4 regions of the Mesorhizobium sp. L2C066B000 genome follow, and region 2 is predicted to be linked to each of the others. Evidence: predicted binding sites of a transcription regulator. Region 2 holds the regulator's gene; each other region holds the start of a gene.
What was found. Region 2 encodes LexA, which represses DNA repair genes until DNA is damaged. Its sites were predicted from a motif close to TGTTCNNNNTGTGTTCNG; they were not measured.

Region 1 (5,971 bases), on a different contig from region 2:
CCATGTCGAGCGTCATCGACGCCGCCAGGAACTCGACGGGGTAATGCGCCTTGAGATAGGCGGTCTGGTAGGACACGACGGCGTAGGCGGCCGCGTGCGATTTGTTGAAGCCGTAGTCGGCGAACTTGGCCAGAAGGTCGAAGATGAAGTCGGCCTGCGGCTTGCCGACGCCGCGTTCGACCGCACCGGTGACGAAGCGCTCGCGCTGCTTGTCCATTTCGGCGCGGATCTTCTTGCCCATCGCGCGACGCAGCAGATCGGCTTCGCCGAGCGAATAGCCTGACAGTTCCTGCGCGATCTGCATCACCTGTTCCTGGTAGACGATGACGCCTTGCGTCTCCTTCACCAGATGGTCGATCTTGGGATGGATCGATGCCATCTCCTCTTCGCCATGCTTTCTGGCGTTGTAGGTCGGGATGTTCTCCATCGGGCCGGGACGGTAGAGCGCCACCAGCGCGATGATGTCCTCGATGCAGTCGGGCCGCATGCCGATCAGCGCCTTGCGCATGCCGGCACTTTCCACCTGGAACACACCGACCACTTCGCCGCGCGACAGCATGGCGTAGGTTTCAGGATCGTCGAGCGGGATCGTCGCCAGGTCGATCTCGATGCCGCGCCGGCGGATCAGCTTCACCGCCGTCTCCAGCACCGTCAGCGTCTTCAGGCCGAGGAAGTCGAATTTTACCAGCCCGGCCTGCTCGACATATTTCATGTTGAACTGGGTGACCGGCATGTCGGAGCGCGGATCGCGGTACATCGGCACCAGTTCCGACAAGGGCCGGTCGCCGATGACGATGCCGGCGGCGTGCGTCGAAGCGTGGCGGTAGAGCCCTTCCAGCTTTTGCGCCATATCGAGCAGCGTCTGCACGATCGGCTCCTTCTCGGCCTCCTCGGCAAAGCGCGGCTCGTTGGCGATGGCATCCGCCAGCTTGACCGGGTTGGCCGGGTTCTGCGGCACCATCTTGGAGAGCTTGTCGACTTGGCCGTAAGGCATTTGCAGCACGCGGCCGACGTCGCGCAGCACCGCGCGCGCCTGCAGCGTACCGAAGGTGATGATTTGTCCCACCTGGTCGCGGCCATATTTCTGCTGGACGTAGCGGATGACCTCTTCGCGCCGATCCTGGCAGAAGTCGATGTCGAAGTCGGGCATCGACACGCGGTCCGGATTGAGGAAGCGCTCGAACAGCAGCGAGAAGCGCAGCGGATCGATATCGGTGATGGTGGTGGAATAAGCGACCAGCGATCCGGCGCCCGAACCACGGCCCGGCCCGACCGGAATGCCTTGCGCCTTCGCCCATTTGATGAAGTCGGCCACGATCAGGAAGTAACCGGGAAATTTCATCTTCTCGATGATGGAGAGTTCGAAATCGAGCCGCTCGCGGTATTGTTCAACCGTGTAGCCGGCGGTGGGTCCATGCGCCGCCAGCCGGGCGTCGAGACCTTCATGGGCCTGCCGGCGCAGTTCATCGGCCTCGGCCTTCAGCGCCACCTCATTGTCGGCCACATCGCCGCCGGTAAAGCGCGGCAGGATCGGGTTGCGGGTCTTGGGATAATAGGAGCAGCGTAGGGCGATCTCGACGGTGTTGTCGATCGCCTCAGGCAGGTCGGCAAACAGCCTTGCCATATCGGCCTGACTGCGCAGGAAATTGTCCGATGTCAGGCGGCGGCGGTTGTCGGCGGCAACGACCGACCCTTCGGCAATGGCGATCAGCGCATCATGCGCGTCATAGTCGTCGCGGGCGGCGAAGAACGCCTCATTCGTGGCGACCAGCGGCAGATCATGGATATAGGCAAGGTCGACCGATGATTTCTCGATAGCGCGGTCATAACCGGAAACACGGTCCAGCTCGACATAGAGCCGGTCGCCGAACAGCGCCTTGAGTGCCAGAAGCCGCGTCTCGGCAAGATCTCGGCGATCCTCCTTCAGCGCCCGGCCGATCGGGCCGCGCGGCCCGCCGCTGAGGCAGATCAGGCCATCGCTATGGCCTTCCAGCATTGCTGACGTCAGATGCACGGGCTCGCCCGGCGGCGTCTCCAGATAGACCTGGCTGACCAGCCTGACGAGGTTGCTGTAGCCGGCCTCGGTGGCGGCGAGCAGCACCACGGCGTGCATCTCCGGACCATGGCGGCGGCGGTCGCGCTGCGCGTCGCTGGTCTCGCCGGAAAAGGCGAGATCGATCTGGCAACCGATAATCGGCTGGATGCCTTCCTTCACCGCCTTCTGGGCAAATTCCAGCGCGCCGAACAGATTGTTTGTGTCGGTGACTGCGATTGCCGGGCACTCGTCCTTGACTGCATGACCGACAACGGCGGCGACCTGCAAGGCGCCCTCGAGCAGCGAATACGCCGAATGCACGCGCAGATGGATGAACGGCCGCGCCGGCGCCTCCGGGCGCGCAGCAGCGAGCGCTGCTTCGCGCCTCAGGGGATCGCGTGGAAGTTTGTCATCCGCCATGATGTTTCAAATTGCTCGAAGGGCTTTGAGTCGATGGAGATGTATTGTCCCGGACCGGGCGATGCCAGTCCAGCACAAATGACCACCGACCACAGGCTTCCGTACCCAGCCGCACGGCTCAGAGATTGTTCGAAATTCGCTCTGGCGAGTCATATGATGGTGGTTTCGAGAACCGGAGCGCAGCGGCCATTGGTCCGTGAGCACGGGAAGCGCAGAAACCACCTTCAGATGGCCGCCGGAGTAGAATTTCCAAACAATCTCTAGGCGAACTCCATGATCACCGCATCGACAGCCAGGCTGTCACCCGGCTTGGCGTTGAGCTTCGACACGACAAGATCGCGGTCGGCGCGCAGCACGTTTTCCATCTTCATCGCCTCGACCACGGCCAGCGTCTCGCCGGCCTTGACCTCCTGCCCCTCGGCAACCGCGATCGACACGACCAGGCCCGGCATCGGGCAAAGCAGCATCTTGGACGTGTCCGGCGCCACCTTCTCCGGCATCAGCCTTTCCAGCTCCGCCGTGCGCGGCAGCATGGCGCGCGCCGTCACCGACATGCCTTTCCAGGCAATGCGCAGGCCGTTCGGCGCCGGCCTGATCTGCGCCGTGACCTTGCGGGCACCGACAGTGCCGCGCCAGATGAGGTCGCCCGACCGCCAGTCGGACGCCACGGTCAGCGCTTTGCCGCCATCGACCGACAGATCGATTTCCATCGGAATGGAGATCATGCCCTCGATGATCGAAGCCTGGAGATAGTCGTCGCCGAGCTTCACCACCCAATCGCGCTTGAGTGCGCCCGAATGCGGCGCCAGCCGCCCGCCCAGCCGGTCAAGCCGATCGCGGCGCAGAAGCTCGACCGCGGTGGCGATCGCCGCCAGCACTGCCTTTTCATCGCCATTGGGCACGATCGGCGCGAAGCCGTCAGGATATTCCTCGGCGATGAAGCCCGTCGATATCCGCCCCTCGCGCCAGCGCGGATGCTGCATCAGCGCCGCCAGGAACGGGATGTTGTGCTCGATGCCGTCGACGACGAAACTGTCCAGCGCTTCCGACATGGCATCGATGGCCTCGATACGCGTGGGCGCCCAGGTGCAGAGTTTTGCCACCATCGGATCATAGAACATCGAAATCTCGGAGCCTTCGGTGACGCCGGTGTCGTTGCGGATGAAGACATCGCCGAACTTGCCCTCCTCCGGCGGCCGGTAGCGCGTCAACCGGCCGATCGAGGGCAGGAAATTGCGATAGGGATCCTCGGCATAGAGCCGGCTTTCCACCGCCCAGCCGTTCAGCTTGACATCGCTCTGCTCGATCGCCAGCTTCTCGCCGGCGGCGACACGGATCATCTGCTCGACCAGGTCGATGCCGGTAACAAGCTCCGTCACCGGATGCTCGACCTGCAATCGTGTATTCATTTCAAGGAAATAGAAGTTCTTTTCAGCATCGACGATGAACTCGACGGTGCCGGCGCTCTGGTAGTCGACCGCCTTGGCCAGCGCCACGGCCTGCTCGCCCATGGCCTTGCGCGTCCTGGCATCGAGGAATGGCGACGGCGCCTCTTCCGCAACCTTCTGGTTCCGGCGCTGGATCGAGCATTCGCGCTCGCCGAGATAGAGGGCGGTGCCATGCGCGTCGGCCAGCACCTGGATTTCGATATGACGCGGATCGACGACGAACTTTTCGATGAAGACTCGGTCGTCGCCGAACGAGCTTTTCGCCTCCGAGCGCGCCCGGTCGAAGCCGTCGCGCACTTCCGACTGGCTCCAGGCAATGCGCATGCCTTTACCGCCGCCGCCGGCCGAGGCCTTGATCATCACGGGATAACCGATCTCGCCGGCGATCTTTTCGGCATGGTCGGCATTTTCGATGACACCAAGCCAGCCGGGAACCGTCGACACCTCAGCGGCCTTGGCGAACTTCTTCGATTCGATCTTGTCGCCCATCGCCTTGATAGCCTTGGGTTTCGGACCGATGAAGACAATGCCCTCAGCCTCAAGCGCTTCGCAGAAGGCGGCCCGCTCCGACAGAAAACCGTAGCCGGGATGCACGGCCTGCGCGCCCGTCTCCTTGCAGGCAGCGATGATCTTTTCAGGCAGAAGATAGCTTTGCGCGGCAGGCGATGGCCCGATATGCACGGCTTCGTCGGCCATTTCGACGTGCACGGCGTCGCGATCGGCGTCGGAATAGACCGCTACGGTGGCAATCCCCATCCTGCGCGCCGTCTTGATGACGCGGCAAGCAATCTCGCCGCGATTGGCGATCAGGATTTTCGTGAACATCGAAGGCGTTTCCTCGGTCTTTCGTCCTTCTTATGGGCTTCGGCAGCCTGGCTCAAGCACCGCCGGCAGCGCACCCATCAAGACACTCCCTGCCCGCCAGGGCCGTGCCGAGGGGCGAAGGTTGGGCTCGCCGACGACTGGGCCAAGATTTGCGCCATATTTGGTCGCCAAATCGGGTTGAAACAGTATAAAAACCCTGAAAGCCTGAAGACCAATCGCCTTGGGAGGAATTGCCTAATGAAAACCCGCGCCGCTATCGCTGTCGCCGCCGGAAAGCCGTTGGAAATCATGGAGGTCGACCTCGACGGACCGCGCGAAGGCGAGGTGCTGGTCGAGATCAAGGCGACCGGCATCTGCCACACCGACGAGTTCACCCTGTCGGGCGCCGATCCCGAAGGCCTGTTTCCGGCAATCCTCGGCCATGAAGGCGCTGGCGTTGTCGTCGATGTCGGCAAGGGCGTCACCTCGGTCAAGAAGGGCGACCACGTCATCCCGCTCTACACGCCGGAATGCCGGCAGTGCCCATCCTGCCTGTCGCGCAAGACCAATTTGTGCACCGCCATCCGCGCCACGCAGGGCCAAGGCTTGATGCCCGATGGCTCCTCGCGCTTCTCGATCGGCAAGGACAAGATCTTCCACTATATGGGCTGCTCGACCTTCTCCAATTTCACCGTTTTGCCCGAGATCGCCGTCGCCAAGGTCAACCCGGACGCGCCCTTCGACAAAATCTGCTACATTGGTTGCGGCGTCACCACCGGCATCGGCGCGGTCATCAACACCGCGAAGGTCGAGCAAGGCGCGACTGCTGTCGTCTTTGGTCTCGGTGGCATCGGCCTCAACGTCATCCAGGGCCTGAAGCTCGCCGGCGCTGACATGATCATCGGTGTCGACCTCAACAACGACAAGAAGGCATGGGGCGAGCGCTTCGGCATGACGCATTTCGTCAATCCGAAGGAGATCGACGGCGACATCGTTCCTCACCTCGTCAACTTGACCAAGCGCGGCGCCGACCAGATCGGCGGCGCCGACTACACATTCGACTGCACCGGCAACACCAAGGTGATGCGCCAGGCGCTGGAAGCCTCGCATCGCGGCTGGGGCAAGTCGGTCGTCATCGGCGTGGCCGGCGCCGGCCAGGAGATTTCGACCCGGCCGTTCCAGCTGGTCACCGGCCGCACCTGGATGGGCACCGCCTTCGGCGGCGCACGCGGCCGCACCGACGTGCCAAAAATCGTCGACTGGT
Region 2 (5,971 bases):
CAGTTGAACAGTGCGGTGCGCGCGCCGCCTATATGCAGATAGCCGGTGGGCGAGGGGGCAAAACGGGTGACGACCGTGTAGGACATGGAACTCTCGGGAACCTTGGAAAGCGGGGCGTGATCGCGCGGGCTTTCGCGCTTTGCGCGTTCATGTAGCATAGGAGGTCTGGGGCGCAAGGGGCAGACCCGATGGCTGGATGAGGCCGGGGCACGTCGCCAATTATCGGTTGCGTCAACGGGCGCCGGAGCCTTGTAGCACAAAATCTGTTCGCACCTCCGCGCAACCTCATTTGGCAGCAGCGTCAATGTCTGGGTTTCATTCGGCTGCAGCGTCCGTCACAGTGCCTGGAACATCGCTGCGACGGTGGTAGTCTCCTCTGACGAGCGGACATTTCTTCACGGAGGCGGCACTGCCCGACTACAAAGCCGCCGTGACAGCGTTGGCTTGGTCACGCATATTGACCTTTCTGCAATCATTATCGTGAACACCGCAACTGTGTGCAGTCCGGTCTCGCCACTAAGGAAGCATGATTGAAAGAAGGACTACCGATGACCAGAAACGCTGACCATACGGAGGGTGATCCGTTCTACCATGGCACCCGGGCGGATTTGAAACCCGGGGATCTGCTGAGCGTCGGCCACCCTTCCAATTTCAGAGGTAAACCACTGTCATGGATCTATTTCACCCAGACACTGGAAGCCGCCATCTGGGGAGCAGAGCTTGCAACGGGTGACGGTCGTCAAAGGATTTACATCGTAAAGCCGACGGGGTTTTTCATGGATGACCCTAACCTGACCGATAAAAAATTTCCCGGTAATCCGACGAAATCCTACCGCTCCCGTGATCCGTTACTCATCCTGGGGGAGCTCGCTGAATGGCAGGGTCATACACCCGAACAATTGAAGGCAATGCACGATGGGCTTGCTCGCCTGAGGGCGGAGGGCCGGGATATGATTGAGGATTGAGCGTCCTTGGCGAGTGATGGTCAATTCCGGCGCGGTGGACGCGACCGCACGGACTTTCGCGCTTTGCGCGTTCATGTAGCATAGGAGGTCTGGGGCGCAAGGGGCAGACCCGATGGCTGGACGTGGCCGGGGCACGAAGGAAGGCGAAGGCGCCGAGGCAAGCGTCAGCGAACGCTCGCTGTTTGCCGATAGTCCCTATGCCGAGCCGCTGCCCCTCGCGCTGCCTGAGCCGCATCCCGGCGTCGCGCCTGCGCTGCCCGGTCACGCCTTGCCGGCGCAAGTCACAGCGCCCGGATCTATCGCCCGCCTGCGCAGACGGCTTCGCCGTCCGTCATGGCCCGCGCTCCGCCGCAGCCTTGCCGCGGCCGCCAACACGGAGCTCGACCGGGGCGTCGCCTTCCTGCTGGTGCCGGTTTTCCTGGCGGCCGGCGTCATCATTTATTTCTCGCTGGCCGGCGAGCCCGGCTTTGCGCAGCCAATCGCCATTGTGGTGCTGGCGACATGTTGCGCTGTCGCCACGCGACCTCGGCCGAGGACGCATCTGTTCTGCATGGCCGCGATGCTGTGCGCGCTCGGCGTCGTCGCCGCCAAGGTCGAGACCTGGCGCGCCGGAACGCAGATGCTCGGCTCCGAGATCCAGACACGGCTGACCGGCCGCGTCGTCAGTCTCGAACAGATGGAGAGCGGGCGCATCAGGCTGACGCTTGACGTGGTTTCGACCGCTTACCCCGAGTTGCGCTACGCCCCGAAGCGGGTCAGGCTCTCGGCGCGGACCGTTCCCGCCGATATGACCGCCGGCTCCCTGATCACCGGCTATGCCAGGCTGTTGCCGCCGACCGGTCCGGTGCGGCCGGAGAGCTACGATTTCTCCTTCGACAGCTATTTCACCGGTATCGGCGGCAGCGGCTTCTTTCTCGGCAATCCGAAAACCATTGCTACGCAGGGACCGCCGCCGCTGGCCGCGCGGCTCTCCTCGGCAATCGAGAACGCGCGCGAAAACATTGCCGACCATATCAGGGGCAAGATCGGCGGCGCCGAAGGCGAGATTGCCGCGGCGTTGATTGTCGGGGTGCGCGCCGGCATCCCGGACGAGGTCAACGAAGCGATGCGGCGCACCGGCATCTACCACATCATCTCCATCTCCGGCCTGCACATGGCGCTGGTTGCCGGCACCATCATGGCGTTGCTGCGTGGCGCCTTTGCGCTGTTTCCCGATTTCTCATCGCGCCGGCCGGTGAAGAAATATGCGGCCGCGGCAGCGCTTGTCTCGATCGCCGCCTATCTCGTTATTTCAGGCGTCGTGGTTGCCGCCGAGCGCAGCTTCATCATGCTGGCGGTCATGCTTGTCGCCGTGCTGTTTGATCGCGCCGCACTCACCATGCGCAATCTGGCGATCTCCGCCATTGCCGTCATCCTGGTGTCGCCGCACGAGGTGGTCGGTCCCAGCTTCCAGATGTCGTTTGCCGCCACCGCCGCCCTTGTCGGCGCCTATGCCGGCTGGGCCGATTACCGCGCCGACAAGGTGAGAACGCCGCCGGCAAAGCGCTCCTTCGTCGGCTTCCTGTCGCGAAAATTCGCGCTGGCCATGGGCGGCCTCGCCATGACCTCGATCATCGCCGGCAGTGCAACCTTGCTGTTCGCCATTTGGCATTTTCAGCGTGTGTCGCCGCTCAGCCTGATCGCCAATCTGGCCGTGATGCCGATTGTTTCGTTGATCGTCATGCCCTTTGCCGTGCTCAGCGCACTGGCGATGCCGTTCGGCGCCGACGGGCCGTTCCTCTATGTGATGGGCAAGGGTCTGATGGCGATGATCGCTATATCGGCCTGGATTTCCGAGCGCTCGCCGGTCGACGCCGTCGGGCTGATCTCCATCCGCTCGGTGCTGTTGGTGGCGGTCGCCCTCGTCATCGCCACCATGGCCACCACCTGGCTCAGGCTGGCGGCCGTGCCTTTCGCGCTGGCCGGCCTGTTGACGGTGCCGCAGGTGCTTACGCCCGACGTGCTCATATCCGAGGATGCGCATCTGGTGGCCATGCCGATCGGTGGCGGCGAACTCGCCCTCAACCGCGAAGGCTCCAACGAATTCACCACGGACAATTGGAAACGGGCGCTGCGGGCCGAAACCATTATCCCGCCCGAGATTTTCGAGGCAACAGATACGCGGTTCGATCTCGATCCGCTCGATCTGCCGCCCGGGTCGCCCTTCTATTGCATGGGCGATCTCTGTATCGCCCGACACCCTTCCGGAGCCATTGTAGCCCTTGCCAAAGACCGCAAGACGGCGCGGCCGGCCTGTGCCTTCGCTAGCCTGATCGTCATCGATGACGCCACGGCCTACAATCCGTGCCGCGACCCGCTGGTGCTGGTCGTGACGAAGAAACAGCTGGCCCGCGACGGCAGCGCCGCCGTCTTCTTCGATCCGCAATCGGCAGCTGCAGCGCCAACCATCCGCTTCGCCGTCGACAAGCCGTATCGCCCCTGGCACGAGCAGCGCCGCTTCTCCCGCGAAGCGCGCGGCCTGCCGCCTTACAACCAGCGTGAAAAGTACAAACCCAAGCCGGCTCAGTAGCGCCGGATCAATCCGACAAGCTTGCCCTGCACCTTCACCCTGTCCGGTCCAAAAATGCGGGTCTCGTAGGCCGGGTTGGCGGCTTCCAGGGCGATCGAGGCGCCCTTGCGGCGGAAGCGTTTCAGGGTCGCTTCCTCATCGTCGACCAGCGCCACCACGATCTCGCCGGGGCTGGCTGTGTCGGCATTGCGGATGATGACCGTGTCGCCATCGAAAATGCCGGCCTCGATCATCGAATCGCCCTTGACCTCGAGCGCGTAGTGTTCGCCGCCCATGATCATGTCGGGCGGCACCGAGATCGAATGGGTCTGATGCTGGATGGCGTCGATCGGCACGCCGGCGGCGATGCGTCCCATCACCGGGATTGAAATCGAGGAAACGGCATCGTCATTGCCGGCAGACATCGAACGCGACGGCGAGCCCGGCTTGATCTGGCGGCCGAGACCGCCTTGGCCCATCCCGCCTTGTCCCTGGCCGCCTTGCCCTTGGCCGGCTTGACCAAGACTGCCCTGAATGACGCTCGGCGAAAACTTCCTCGCCGCGTTGAGGCCTGGTGCGATCGAGTCGGGTAGCCGCAGCACTTCCAGCGCGCGCGCCCGGTTCGGCAGCCGGCGAATGAAACCGCGCTCCTCAAGCGCTGTGATCAGTCGGTGGATGCCGGACTTGGAGGCGAGGTCGAGCGCTTCCTTCATCTCGTCGAAGGACGGCGGGATTCCGCTCTCCTTCAGGCGTTCATGGATGAACATCAGAAGCTCATGTTGTTTGCGCGTCAGCATCGCGGCCCCCAAGGGTTCTGAAACCAGAATCGGAAAAAACAAACCCAGAACAAACACTATCTGTTCCAGTTGTGTTCCGCAACCTTTTAAAGTTTAATGAATGTGTTGACGTTATGTTCAGCGTAACGTTCGGCGCTGCGAGCGCCGCCTGCGCCCAGTTGCCAGCAACGGGGTGAAACGAAGACAAAGTGCCCTGCGTCGTCGGTTACGATCGCCGCTTCCCTTTCGGACGGGGCTGCGCAGCATCCGCGCCGGGTTCGCTCTGGGCATAGACCTGCAGCGTGGAGCCGATGTGAGCGGTCATCAGAGTTTTCGCACGTTCGACGTCGCGATCGAGGGCCGCTTCCATCAGGGCGGTATGGTGTTCGATCGCCACGGCGTCGCGCAGGGCCGCCACGGCCTTCCGGTGCCCATCCGTGCGGCCGGCGGCGGCGCGCAGCGTGGGGGCCAGACCCAGAAAGCGGTGATGGCGATGCAATTGGTCGGAAATCGTTGCATTGAAGCGCAGCAGCCAGCTGGATGTCGCGGCACTGAGCAGCGCCGCATGGAAGGCATCGTGTTTTTCGTACCACGCGTCGACCGCATCATCCGATGGATCGTCGAGAACAGACCCGCACCGTGAGAGACGATAGTGGGCGGCAACGACCGCGTCTTCCCACTCGCGGTCGCCCTTCTCGACCGATTCCACCAGCAGGGGCAGTTCGACCACGAGCCGCGCACGCGCCAAATCCTCGAGCTCCGCCCGAGAGACGGGAGCGACCGCAAACCCGCGGTTGCTGATGGCGGTCACAAGCCGTTCCGCCTCCAGCCGCGACAGCGCCTCGCGCAACGGCGTCCAGCCGATGCCGTAGGTGTTGCGCAGCGTGCTCAGCTTCAACGGCGCGGCAGGCGCCAGCCGGGTCGCAAGAATATCGCGCCTGAGCAGGCGATAGGCCACTTCCGTCTTCGAGGTCTGCTCGTCATCCAGCATCGTGATCCATCAGACAAAACGCTCGGCTGAGCATTATATATCAAAGCCTTTCAATGGGTGAATTATATATAATGTTGACAGTTCAAGGGCGACCACTCAAAGTCGACGGCATGTTTGGGCGGGCAGGCTCCGCCGCGCGCGTTTGTCCATGGAGGGGCGCCGGATCATGATGACACCCGATCTCGCTGCAATCGAAGCAATGGATGCCGCCGATCCGCTGCGCTCCATGCGCGAACGCTTTGTCTTGCCGCAAGGCGTGATTTATCTCGACGGCAATTCCCTGGGCGCCGCGTCAGCGGTCGTCTTCAGCGAACTGCAGCAGGCCGCCACGCAGGAATGGGCGCACGACCTCATTCGCGCCTGGAACACCGCCGGCTGGTTCAACATGCCGGTGGAACTCGGAGATCAGCTCGGGCGACTGATCGGCGCGGCTGATGGGCAGACGGTGGTCTGCGACACAACCTCTATCAACATCTACAAGCTGCTGCACGCAGCGCTCGGCATGCGGCCGGATCGGTCGGTCATCGTTGCCGAGGGCGACAGTTTCCCGACCGACCTCTACATGGCCGAAGGCGTCGCCTCGACCCGGCCGGGAACGCGGCTGCGGCTGGAGGGCGTCGACGCGGCCGCAATCGAGGACCTGATCGACGACAGCGTTGCCGTCATCCTAGTCAACCATGTCAACTACAAA
Region 3 (5,971 bases), on a different contig from region 2:
TGTCGCTGGTGCCGGATTTTCCGGCGCTCGCTTTGGTGCTGGTCAATCCCGGCGTCGCCGTCTCGACGCCTGATGTGTTCAACGCACTTGAGAAACGCGACAATGAGGGATTGCCGCCGCTGCCGCGTGCATTTGACTTCCACAGCGTCCGCAACTGGCTGGAGATCACCCGCAACGATCTCGAATCGGCGGCGCAGGCGATCCAGCCGCCCATCGGCCGAGCGGTTTCCCTGCTGAACCGGGCCGGATCGGGATTTTCGCGCATGTCGGGCTCCGGCGCCACATGCTTCGGGCTGTTCGAGACCGGCAATGTCGCCAAGCGCGCCGCCGCCGAGATTCGCAGCCGCGAACCGGAGTGGTTTGTCGCCGCGACACGAAGCATCGCTTCGGAGGGGGCCGATGGCCAAAATTGACGAGAGCCGCCCGTTCATCCCGGTGCGCATCGCGGTGCTGACGGTGTCCGATACGCGCAGCCTTGCCGACGACAAATCAGGGCGGACGCTGGCCGATCGCATCGTCGAGGCCGGCCATGTCCTGGCCGCGCGCGACATCGTCACCGACGACCGGGAGAAAATCCGCGACAAGGTGCTGGGCTGGTCGCGCGACGAAGACATCGATGTCGTCATCACCACCGGCGGCACCGGTTTTACCGGCCGCGACGTGACGCCGGAGGCGCTGGAGCCGATCTTCGAGAAGCGCATGGATGGCTTTTCCGAAGTGTTCCACCGCATTTCCTACGACAAGATCGGCACCTCGACAGTGCAGAGTCGGGCGACGGGCGGCGTCGTCAACGCGACCTTCGTCTTCGTGCTGCCGGGCTCGACCGGCGCCTGCAGGGACGCCTGGGACGGCATCCTGAAACCGCAGCTCGACTACCGCCACATGCCCTGCAACTTCGTCGAGATCATGCCGCGCCTGGACGAGCATTTGCGGCGCGGCAAGGCCGCCTCGTAAACCAAGGCAAAGTGCCGGCCAAGTGCTGCCTTTGTCAGGCAGAATGGCGGCTGCGCCTTCGAGAGGTCATTTCCTCCGGGTCGTCGGGCGGATAGTCTGTCGCCAAGTCAAGACGGAAGAGATCCAATGAGCGCGCACCGCGGCGGCTGCCATTGCGGCAACATCCACCTGACGTTCGAAACGGGAATGGAGCCGGCCGAGATGGAGATCCGCGCCTGCCAGTGCGCCTTCTGCGTCCGGCATGGCTCACGCGCCGCCGCCGATCCGCAGGGCCGATTGATCGTCTCGGTCGAGGACGAGGCGCGGCTGCACCGATACCGGTTCGGATTGCGCACCGCCGATTATCTCATCTGCCGGGACTGCGGCGTCTATGTCGCTGCTGTGACCACCGACGGCGAACCGAGAGCGATCGTCATCGTCAATGCGCTGGATGACCGGCCGCGGTTCAACCGCGAGCCGGTCCCAATGGACTATGATGCCGAGAACAAAGAGGGTCGCATTGCCCGGCGGCAAGCGCGCTGGATGCCGGTCGAGATCCGCTCCGGCCTCAGCGGATGACCGGTTCGCCGTGGAAGCGGCGGCGCGAGGGCGGCGAGACGCCGAAGCCGACCTCCATCATCAGCCGTGGCGTGGTGGACGGCACGGTGCCCATGTGGAAGCCGAACGGGTCCTCGACGAAGCCGAGGCCGGCCTCGCCGGTCAGCGTGACCGGGCTGTCGTCGCCATAGACCTTGAGCACGTCTTGCGCCGGATGGCCGACCAGCAGCGTCAACTGGTGCTTGAGGCTGCGCCTGTTGTGGCTGCCTTTGACATAGACATGCGGGCCGGTGCCGGCATCGCAGGGCTTGAGATAGAAGAAGAATTTCAGCATCCGCCAGTCGTCGAGATCGAAATGATATTTGCCGAGCGAGGCAAGGTTCTTGTCGGCGTCGGAAGCCTCGCCGGTCGGAAAGCTCCACCAGATACGCGTGGTGATCAGCTTTGCCTGCCCGCCCAGATAGTGCTGGGCGATGTCGAGCAGCAGCGGGTCGTTCTGGATGGCGAGTGCCGCCTTGCAGCCGAGGATGCGCTCGAAATAGTGTCCGCTGAGCAAAGAGCGGCCGAACCGCTTCTCGGCTTCTGCGTGTTCTCCGGGCATGAATTCGAGCCGGCGGTCGAAATTGCCGAAGCACGGCGTGCTCTGAGCAAAGCTGGCGATCTCTTCGTGGATTGCCTGCGGAAGGACCAGTCCGGAGAACAGGCCATCGGTGCGCAGCGCCGCGAGGATCGACTTGAGGTCGACGCCCCTGAACATCGTAGCTCCGGCACTCTGCGCGGGGCGCGCGGCTTTGGCGCCAAGCCAGTGCAGCTTGCGCGCCGGCATGGTGCGGGCAAGCACGAACATCGGCAGCCATGCGGGATTTTCGCGCAGGTCGGAGAGATAGGTCGGAATACGCACCGCAACGCGGCGGAGCAGGCTGCCGTTGCGGGCAATGGCTTCCAGGCTGGGGGCGCCGGATTTGTCAGGGGACGAAAGGTTCATCGGGGTCCTCAGATATGAACGGCAGCAACGACGACGCGGCGCTTGCTTACCGCTCCGGCACTACCCAAACCCCGATATCCCGCATCAACGGAATGCTAATCCCGCGTCAGCTTTTGTGCAATGCACAATAGCTTTTTGCGGCGAAAAAGAGGGATGGTGCTGCGACCGTGCCAATGCGGATGAGACGCCGACGCTGCCCCTCATCCGCCCTTCGGGCACCCTTCTCCCTGGGAACGGGAAAAGGGAGAAACATCACTTCTTCGGCGCCAGCCAAATTTCGGCGTCGAGCCGCCTGGTGGCGAGACCGCGCGCAAGGGCTTCGGCGCTGTGCGCGTTCTTCGACAGGGCAGCGGCCTGGCGCTTGCTGATGACCAGCCCTTCGGCCAGCGCCCGGTTGCCCGAAAACACCCGTGACAGGAACGGCGTGCGGCTGCCGCGCGCACGGCAAAAGCGCGCCGGCATGGTTTGCCGCGCCGTGTGAGCGACAACGTCGTCGATCCAGCCCTCCGCCAGCCTTGCGCCGGGTTCCAGAAACAGCAGCCAGTCACCCTTCGCCTGCCTGATTCCCGCGGCAATGCCGCCGGCCACGAAGTGGCAGCCGGCATGATCGGCAACCCGATGCGTCTGGTCGGTCGAGCCGGTGTCGCAGACGATGACATCGCGCACCACGCCCTCGACCGCGCCGCCGATCAACGAGGCGAGCGTGCGGGCAAGGCCTTCTTCGTCATCCCGGGTTTCGATGAGAACGCTGAGCATTTTTAGCCGAATAGCGGAAAGCCCGGCGCAGCGCCAGTTTTGCATGGCCCAACGAAAAAGTTCTTGCTTTGTTCTCATCAGCGAAATAGGATTATTTTCATGAACAGAGCGATTCGACAGCCAGCCGACAGTCCTTGGGAAAGGGCCAAAATGGAACATATCGTGCGTGCGGACATTGCTGCTTTCGGAGCAGGGCGAGCCGAGATGGCCAATGCGATGATCGAACAGAGCGGCATGCGCGTCCGTCCGGATCGCAACCGCGGCCGTTCCGCGGGCATCAACCCGTCCGGCCGGTTCGAGCCGGTCAGCCGGCATGTGTTCGACGACGGCTGGAATTCGCTGGAGGAATTGCCGCCGTTCAAGACCGAAGTGCAGGTCGAGAAGCCGCGCACCATCATCACCCGCAACGAATCGCCCGACATTTCCTTCGACCGCTCGATCAACCCCTATCGCGGCTGCGAGCATGGCTGCGTCTATTGTTTCGCCCGGCCGACGCATTCCTTCATGGGCCTGTCGCCGGGGCTGGATTTCGAAGCGAAGCTGTTTGCCAAGCCGGATGCGGCGCGGCTGCTCGACAAGGAACTGTCGAAGGATGGCTATCAGCCGCGCACCATCGCCATCGGCACCAACACCGATCCCTACCAGCCGATCGAGAAACAATACCGGATTATGCGCGAGATCCTCGAAGTGCTGGAGGCGCGCGGCCATCCGGTCGGCATCGTCACCAAATCCCATCTGGTGACGCGCGACATCGACATCTTGTCGCGCATGGCCGAACGCGGGCTGGCCAAGGTGGCGCTGTCGGTGACGACGATGGACCGCATGCTGGCGCGCACCATGGAGCCACGCGCGTCGACGCCGACCAAGCGCCTCGAGGCGATCCGGCAGCTTTCCGATGCCGGCATCCCGGCCTCTGTCATGGTGGCGCCGATCATCCCCGGCCTGACCGACCAGGAGATGGAGCGTATCCTCGATTCGGCACGCGCCGCAGGCGCCCGCGAGGCCGGCTATGTGATCCTGCGCCTGCCGCTCGAGGTGGCGCCGATCTTCAAGGACTGGCTGCTGCGCCATTATCCCGACCGCTACCGGCACGTGATGTCGCTGATCCGTTCGATGCGCGACGGCAAGGACTATGATTCGGAATGGGGCAAGCGGATGAAAGGCGCCGGCCCCTATGCCTGGCAGATCGGCCGGCGCTTCGAGATCACGGCCAAGCGGCTCGGCCTCAACGCCGAGCGGCGCACGCTCCGAACCGACCAGTTTGTAGCCGCCGCCAAGGCGACCGAGCAGCTGATGCTGCTCTGAAAGTAGCGCCTGCCCTGCCCTCGTGGTTGGCAGGCGACCCAAGAATCCCGTCCGGCCTGTCCCCCGGCCTGCAGACGGTGCCCTCCCGGTCTTGCCCCACTCGACCCTGGAGGGACTTGCGGAGAATCGGAGCCGATGCGAACCTCGCCGCAACATGGCTCGCGCGCGTTCCGATTCTCCGCTTCTTTTCGAAATCGTCGAAAAGCCCGACTTCTCCTTCGAGACGAAGGCGATGGCTGAAGGCCTTTGGCCGGTGGCAGGCATGGACGAGGCCGGCCGCGGTCCGCTGGCGGGGCCGGTGGTGGCGGCGGCGGTGATCCTCGATCCCGCCAACATTCCCGACGGGCTAGACGATTCCAAACGGCTCAACCATTTGCAGCGCGAGGCGCTGTTCCTGAAAATCCTGGGGTCAGCGCTCGGCGTGTCGATGGCCTCGGTCAGCGCCGAAGGCATTGACGGCAGCAATATCCTCAAGGCCAGCCTGGAAGCCATGCGCCGCGCCCTTGCCGGCCTGCCGATCCAGGCAAAGCTGGCGCTGGCCGATGGCCGCGATGTGCCGCCGGGTCTCCTCTGCGAAGGCCGCGCGCTGATCAAGGGCGACCAGCGCTCGCAATCGATCGCCGCCGCCTCGATCGTCGCCAAGGTGATGCGCGACCGCATGATGTGCGGCTGCGGCAGCCATCACGAGCGCTACGGGTTCGAGGTCCATATGGGCTACGCCACCGTGCGGCACCGCACCGCGATCGAAGCGCATGGGCCGGTGGCAAGGCTGCACCGGGCGTCATTCGCGCCGTTCAGGCTGGGTGGGGTTGAGGTGGTTGAGGAAGAAGGGTTTGTCGGGTTGGACAGCTAAATCTCCCCCCTTGAGGGGGAGATGGCCGGCAGGCCAGAGGGGGTCACCGCGCGTGAAGCGCTAGCCCTTCTTGGTCGCAGAAAGAGCGTCGCGCCTGGTCGAACCGACCCCCTCTGTCGCCTTTGGCGACATCTCCCCCTCGAGGGGGGAGATCAGGCGCACCACCGCCTTCGCCAATGTCCGTCGCCGCTCAACAAAAAAGCCGCCAGGTTGCCCGGGCGGCTTGATGTCAGCGAGTTAACCCCGCTCAGTTCAGCCTGGCCTTCACGTCCTGCAGCGCGGACTTGAAAAGATCCGCGCCGGCCTTGGCGTCGATCTTGCCGGCGAGCAGCGTGCGGGCCGCCTCGACGGCGATGTCGACGGCGCTGGCGCGCACTTCGGCGACGGCTTCGCGCTCTGCCTGGCCGATCTTCTGCTCGGCAAGCGCAGTGCGACGGGTGACATAGTCTTCGGTCTTCTTGTGCGCCTCGGCGGCAAGCATGTCGGCCTCGCGCTTGGCGGCAGCGACGATGGCTGCGGCCTCCTGCTCGGCTTCCTTGCGCTTCTTCTGGTATTGGCCGAGCAGTTGCTGGGCCTCTTCG
Region 4 (5,971 bases), on a different contig from region 2:
CGAGGAAGCGCCGGCGCCCGGCATGACGCTGGCGCTGCGCGAGGCGATGACGGAAGCGGCGGTCAAGGCCGCCAAGGCGATCAGCTATTCCGGCGCCGGCACCATCGAATTCATCGTCGATGCCTCGCAAGGGCTGAAGGCCGACCGCTTCTGGTTCATGGAAATGAACACCCGCCTGCAGGTCGAGCATCCCGTCACCGAAATGGTCACCGGCACCGACCTGGTCGAGTGGCAGTTGCGGGTAGCCGCCGGCGAAAAGCTGCCGAAGACGCAGAGCGAAATCACGCTTTCCGGCCACGCCTTCGAGGCGCGCATCTATGCCGAGGACGCGGCGAAAGGGTTTCTGCCGGCGACCGGCACGCTGCATCACCTGGCGTTTCCCGACAACGCGCCCGAAGGCGCCAGCATGCGCATCGAGACCGGCGTGCGGGCCGGCGATGCGATCTCGCCCTTCTACGATCCGATGATCGCCAAGCTGGTCATCCACGCCAAGGACAGGCAGGCGGCACTCGATGCGCTCGGGACTGCGTTGTCGCAGACCGAGATTGCCGGCTCGACCGTCAACACCGCCTTTCTCGCGGCACTTGCCGCGAACGCCGATTTTTCGGCTGGTGATGTCGATACCGGCCTGATCGGCAGGCATCAGGAAGCGCTGACCGCGGTCGCCCCGCCGAGCAGCGAGATCGTTGCCGCGGCGGCCCTTGCCGCGGCGGGCGCCGGTGCTTTGCCGCCGTCGAACGATCCGTGGTCGTCGCTTGCCGGCTATGCGCATTTCCACAGCGTTGCGCGCCGCACGCGCCTGCGCCATGGCGAGGACGATATACTGGCGCGTGTTTCAGTGCGGCCGGACGGGCGCTTCGAGGTGGCGCTGGACGCGCCCTATGACAGCGTCAATTCGCATGATCTTCGCGCCGCCCCTCGCCTTGCCCGCTGGCCAGGCCACGTCACCGTGTTCGAAGGCGCGGTCGGCTACAGTTTCCTCGTCCCGGATCCGCTGGCGCGCACCGACGAGGCGGCCGCCGCTTCCGGCAGCCTGCGCGCGCCGATGCCAGGCGTGGTCAAGCTGGTGCGCGCGGCAAAGGGCGAAAGGGTGATCAAGGGCCAGCCGCTGTTGATCCTGGAAGCGATGAAGATGGAGCACACGATCGCGGCCAGCCATGACGGCGTGATCGCGGAAATCGCCACAGAGGGCGCGCAGGTCACCGACGGAACGGTGCTGGTGCGCTTCGTTGAAGAGGCTGCAAGCCGGCTGGAGGCTTGAACAAAAATGGCCGGGACAAGCCCGGCCATTTCCATGAGTACGCGGCCGCTTACTGCGCGATCGGTGCGTATTTGCCGTCGTGCCACTGGTTGATGTCGTAGCTGGCGTTCTTCAGATCGCCCTTCTCGTCGAAGGTCACGTCGCCGACCACGGTGCTGAAGGGCGTGCCGTTCTTCAGCGCTTCGGCTACCTTGACCGGATCGTCCGTTCCGGCGCGCTTGACGCCCTCTGCAAACGCCTGAACGACGGCGTAGGAGAACAGCGTAAAGCCTTCCGGCACGAAGCCGCCCGCCTTGATCTTGGCGATGGCCTCCTTGGCTTCCGGCTTGGCCTGCGGGTCCGACGGGAAGACGAACAGGGTGCCTTCACCGGCGGGGCCGGCGACCTGCCAGAATTCCGGCGAGGCGATCGAGTCCGGCATGATCAGCTGGAACTTGACGCTCTGCTCGGCCGACTGACGCAGGATAAGCCCGGCTTCCGGGTGATAGCCGCCGAAATAGACAACGTCGGCCTTGAGGTCCTTCAGCTTGGTGACGAGAGCCGAATAATCCTTCTCGCCGGCATTGATGCCTTCATAGTCGATCTCCTTGAGGCCACCGGCATTCATCGTCGCCTTCACGGCATCGGCAACGCCCTGACCGTAGGCGCTCTTGTCATGCAGGATAACGACATTCTTGCCGGCATATTTCTTGGCGATCCACGGGCCAATGAAGGCGCCCTGCGCGTCGTCACGCGTATAGAGACGCATGATCGTCGGCCAGCCGGCCTTGGCGGCGGCATCGGTCAGCTCGGGATTTGAAGAGGCCGGGCTCATCATCAGCGCGCCGGCCTCGGCGTAGACGGCGGAAGCCGGGATGCTCGAACCTGAACAGGCATGGCCGTCAATAAACTTGACGCTGTTGGCAACGATCCGGTTGGCCACAGAAACCGCCTGCTTGGGATCGCACTGGTCGTCCTCGATGTCGAGCTTGATTATCGAGCCGTTGACACCGCCGGCGGCGTTGATCGCATCGGCGGCTGCCGTTGCGCCCTGCTTGAACTGATCGCCGATCGTGGCGAGCTGTCCGGTCATCGGGCCGACCACCGAAATGGTGATGTCATCGGCAAAGGCAACCGGCGCGCTCATCATCAGGCCAAATACGGCCGCGCTCAAAATACCCGTTTTTTTCATGGTGATAGAACTCCTCCCACACTCGCGCAGCCGCTCTGGCCGCGCTTCTTTCCGAAGGCGGGACAATTTCATCCTTCATTGGGCCTGTCTAGGCGCATCGGCGCCGCTCGATTGGGCCTCATCAACGCAAAAAGCCACGCCAGCCTGTTCCGGCCGGTCGTGGCTTTTTGCTCGTAGCAGTCCCCATGCGCCCCCGCGCCACGAAAACCTGCCCGCCGTCCCCATTGTGCACGACTGGACCGTGCCGGCCTGCCGCGTTCTTGTTCTTTCATGGTCGGCCGTCTTGTCGCGGCCTCGTCGTTTCACCGGTTCCGACCGTCTTTGCGGTCTTGATCCCGGGGCTTCCCTGTTTTCGATAATCTGCCTGCGATAATCTGCTCGCGATCTCAGTGCATCGTCATCCATTCGCGGGCTTCGCGCAGCGCCTTGGCGATCTCGACCTTGGACATTGCGGCCGACAGTTCCGAGCGCAGTTCCGCGGCGCGGACCGAGCCCTTGATGGCGGCGATGTTGAACCATTTGTGGGCGGCAACGACATCGGTCTCGCAATCGCGGCCGGTCGCATACATCATGCCCAGTTCGAAAAGAATGTCGGCCTGGGCAGTTGCCCCCATGGCGCCGAAGCCGGCTTCAAGCATTTCAAAACGTGCCATTTTAGTCCCCTGTCTGGCTCCCGAGAGCGGGCCTCTTCTGTCCCCCGGTGTTCCCTGGGGAGCCGCTCTTTCGATGCTTCCGAGAATGAGGCCGAGCCTTGAATCCGTCGTTAAATGGCGTGCTTAATTTGGAGAAAACAAAGCTAAAACAAGAGGTAAACGCGGAAATTCGTTAAGGATACAAAGTCAGCAATCCCGCCGTTTCTCGACCGATTTGACGAAAATTTGCAAGGCGCCGATCAACACTCTGCTAACCACGCGAACCAAAGCCAACGCCTCGATCGTTTCATTTCCACGGGCTGCACTCTCCCGACCCCGCATGAAAATTGCGAAACCTTCCGTCGCGGCACGCTTTTGTTTTGCCGGGAGCTGGATTAGCTTACGTTTGCGTAAGGGGCAGAGAGGCGGCTGCCCCATCTAAACCAGGGAGGACAGATATGTTTCGCAAAGTGAGCTTGGCCCTGGCGGCCGCCGTGATGATGGCTGGTGCGGCTTGGGCCGATCCGATCGAAGGCAATTGGAAGACACAAGCCGGCGACACAGCAGTTATCGGCGGCAGCGGTTCATTCTCCATCACCCTGAAGACCGGCAAATATGCCGGGAAGACCATCGGTTCGCTCAAGGCGGCCGGGGCCAACAAATATGCCGGCAACATCACCGATCCGGCAAACGACAAGACCTATTCGGGCAAGGCAACACTGTCGGGCACCTCGCTCAAAATGAGCGGCTGCGTGCTCGGCGGGCTGATCTGCAAGAGCCAGACCTGGCACAAGCTCTGATCTTGCTGCTTTGAGTTGACCAACGGGGCCTTCACAGGCCCCGTTTTCTTTGCAGGACGGTCCGCGCCATAGCGACGACCGTGCCGTTTGCGGCGGCGCAAACCCGAACCGACGCTCTCTCTAAGACCTCGTCAATCACTTTGAACCGCAGATGAACGTCGGCATCAGCGCCGGTTCAGTCGCATCAGGGCATTTGATGGCGTGTTCAAGGAGACACTACGCAAATGCTCGCTCGCCGCTTCACCATCGTCTGCCTGTTGATGAGCCTGTTCGGGATGCTCTTCGCCATCCTCGTGGCCGAATCCGGCCGTCCGGCCCGTTCCTGGAATGCAGCCAGTTCCTGCCAATTCGATTGCATGAACCATTTTCGCCCCTGAGACGACAAAGACATAGATCCAAACAGAAAAGCAAAAGCCATGAACCGCATCGCCATCAACGCCCTCCAGACCCTTCGGCTCCTGCCGCGGGCGGCGCTCGTTCTGGTCGTGTTGTCGGCGCCGGTCCTGGCCATGCCGATGATGCGGGCCAATGCCGACACGACGATCGACGCGCCGGCGACGAAGAAGCATGGCGTCGGCTTTGTCTTGCTGGTCAGTCTGCAGCGCGGGTAAGGTGTGCCGGTATTAAGGTGATGCTGGCCTGCAAGTGGCGGCCTTGGTGCTCACATGCTTCGAGTACGCTCCGCTCCGGTTCTCGAAGCCAACCAGTTTGGTCGCTTCGCGCCCGTCCTCGACTCCGGCTCAGCCTTACCTGAATCTCAGCACACCTTGGGCGTGGACGAATAAATCGACCACTTGGCGGCCACCCTCCCCTCCCAAGTGCGGCCTCAAGTCTCTATATTGAGCCATGGAAAAGCGAATCTACCCACAAGCTATCGAATCGGTCGTCATGCCGGAGCCTTTCGGCAAGCAGAGCTTCGACGACGCCAAAAAGGCCGTGGCCGCCTTGCAGGTGCTCTACGACCGCAACACCAAGTTTCTGCGCGACTCCTTTGCCACGCTTGCCGCCGGCGGCGACGAAAGCAAGCGCTACCGCGCCTTCTACCCGGAGATCGGCGTCACCACCAATTCGTTCACCCAGATCGACTCGCGCCAGGCCTACGGCCACATGCCGACCCCCGGGCATTTCTCGACCACCATCACCCAGCCGGTGCTGTTCGAACGCTATCTCGTAGAGCAGCTTCGCCTGATCATGCGCAATCACGGCGTGCCGGTAACGGTTTCGGAATCGACCACGCCGATCCCGCTGCATTTCGCGTTCCTTGAAGGAACCCATGTCGATGGCGCCGCCGCCGACCGCATCAAACGGCCGATCCGCGACCTGTTCGACGTGCCGGATCTCGACGGCACCGACGACCAGATCGCCAACGGCACCTTCGAGGTCGCGTTCGGCGAACCAAGGCCGCTGGCGCCGTTCACGGCGCAGCGCATCGACTATTCGCTGCACCGCATGACGCACTACACCGCGACCAGCCCGCAGCATTTCCAGAACTTCGTGCTGTTCACCAACTACCAGTTCTACATCGACGAGTTCGTCGCCCGCGCGCGGGCCCAGATGGCTGAAGGCGGCCACGGCTATACCGAATTCGTCGAACCGGGCAATGTCATCACCAAGGCAGGGCAAAACGCGCCCAGCGAAGGCGTGGCGGCGCCGCGCCTGCCTCAGATGCCAGCCTATCATCTGAAGAAGCCGAACCATGGCGGCATCACCATGGTCAACATCGGCGTCGGCCCGTCCAACGCCAAGACGATCACCGACCATGTCGCGGTGCTGCGGCCACATGCATGGCTGATGCTCGGCCATTGCGCCGGCCTGCGCAACACTCAGGCGCTGGGCGACTATGTGCTGGCGCATGCCTATGTCCGGGAAGACCATGTGCTGGACGATGACCTGCCGGTGTGGGTGCCGATACCGCCGCTGGCCGAGATCCAGGTGGCGCTGCAGGAGGCGGTCGCCGAAGTCACCGGACTTTCCGGCTACGATCTCAAGCGCATCATGCGCACTGGCACCGTCGCCACCATCGACAACCGCAACTGGGAACTGCGCGACCAGCGCGGACCGGTGCAGCGGCTGTCGCAGTCGCGCGCCATCGCGCTCGATATGGAAT

Region 1: dnaE (DNA polymerase III subunit alpha) is a predicted target of LexA. The motif match lies at 2,582-2,599, and genes of this name have one in related genera.
Region 3: X733_RS149180 (PA0069 family radical SAM protein) is a predicted target of LexA. The motif match lies at 3,291-3,308, and genes of this name have one in related genera.
Region 4: X733_RS147195 (sel1 repeat family protein) is a predicted target of LexA. The motif match lies at 3,219-3,236, and genes of this name have one in related genera.

The regions. Positions count from the first base shown of each region.
Region 1 covers NZ_AYWZ01000001.1:1,739,560-1,745,530, reverse strand. Annotated here, with positions in the region: gene dnaE (DNA polymerase III subunit alpha) at 1-2,455, opposite strand, end outside; gene X733_RS157915 (acetyl/propionyl/methylcrotonyl-CoA carboxylase subunit alpha) at 2,716-4,728, opposite strand; gene X733_RS157920 (S-(hydroxymethyl)glutathione dehydrogenase/class III alcohol dehydrogenase) at 4,966-5,971, shown strand, end outside.
Region 2 covers NZ_AYWZ01000019.1:78,570-84,540, forward strand. Annotated here, with positions in the region: gene gltX (glutamate--tRNA ligase) at 1-86, opposite strand, end outside; gene arr (NAD(+)--rifampin ADP-ribosyltransferase) at 549-965, shown strand; gene X733_RS139480 (ComEC/Rec2 family competence protein) at 1,078-3,534, shown strand; gene lexA (transcriptional repressor LexA) at 3,528-4,310, opposite strand; gene X733_RS139470 (GntR family transcriptional regulator) at 4,516-5,280, opposite strand; gene kynU (kynureninase) at 5,450-5,971, shown strand, end outside.
Region 3 covers NZ_AYWZ01000007.1:79,913-85,883, forward strand. Annotated here, with positions in the region: gene X733_RS149205 (4-(cytidine 5'-diphospho)-2-C-methyl-D-erythritol kinase) at 1-413, shown strand, start outside; gene moaB (molybdenum cofactor biosynthesis protein B) at 400-954, shown strand; gene X733_RS149195 (hypothetical protein) at 1,081-1,512, shown strand; gene X733_RS149190 (hypothetical protein) at 1,502-2,476, opposite strand; gene X733_RS149185 (glycosyltransferase) at 2,729-3,232, opposite strand; gene X733_RS149180 (PA0069 family radical SAM protein) at 3,383-4,537, shown strand; gene X733_RS149175 (ribonuclease HII) at 4,692-5,390, shown strand; gene X733_RS149170 (F0F1 ATP synthase subunit B) at 5,638-5,971, opposite strand, start outside.
Region 4 covers NZ_AYWZ01000009.1:8,663-14,633, forward strand. Annotated here, with positions in the region: gene X733_RS147205 (acetyl/propionyl/methylcrotonyl-CoA carboxylase subunit alpha) at 1-1,261, shown strand, start outside; gene X733_RS147200 (ABC transporter substrate-binding protein) at 1,311-2,432, opposite strand; gene X733_RS147195 (sel1 repeat family protein) at 2,819-3,085, opposite strand; gene X733_RS147185 (DUF2147 domain-containing protein) at 3,523-3,864, shown strand; gene X733_RS1000000170270 (hypothetical protein) at 4,089-4,241, shown strand; gene X733_RS147180 (hypothetical protein) at 4,281-4,475, shown strand; gene X733_RS147175 (AMP nucleosidase) at 4,753-5,971, shown strand, end outside.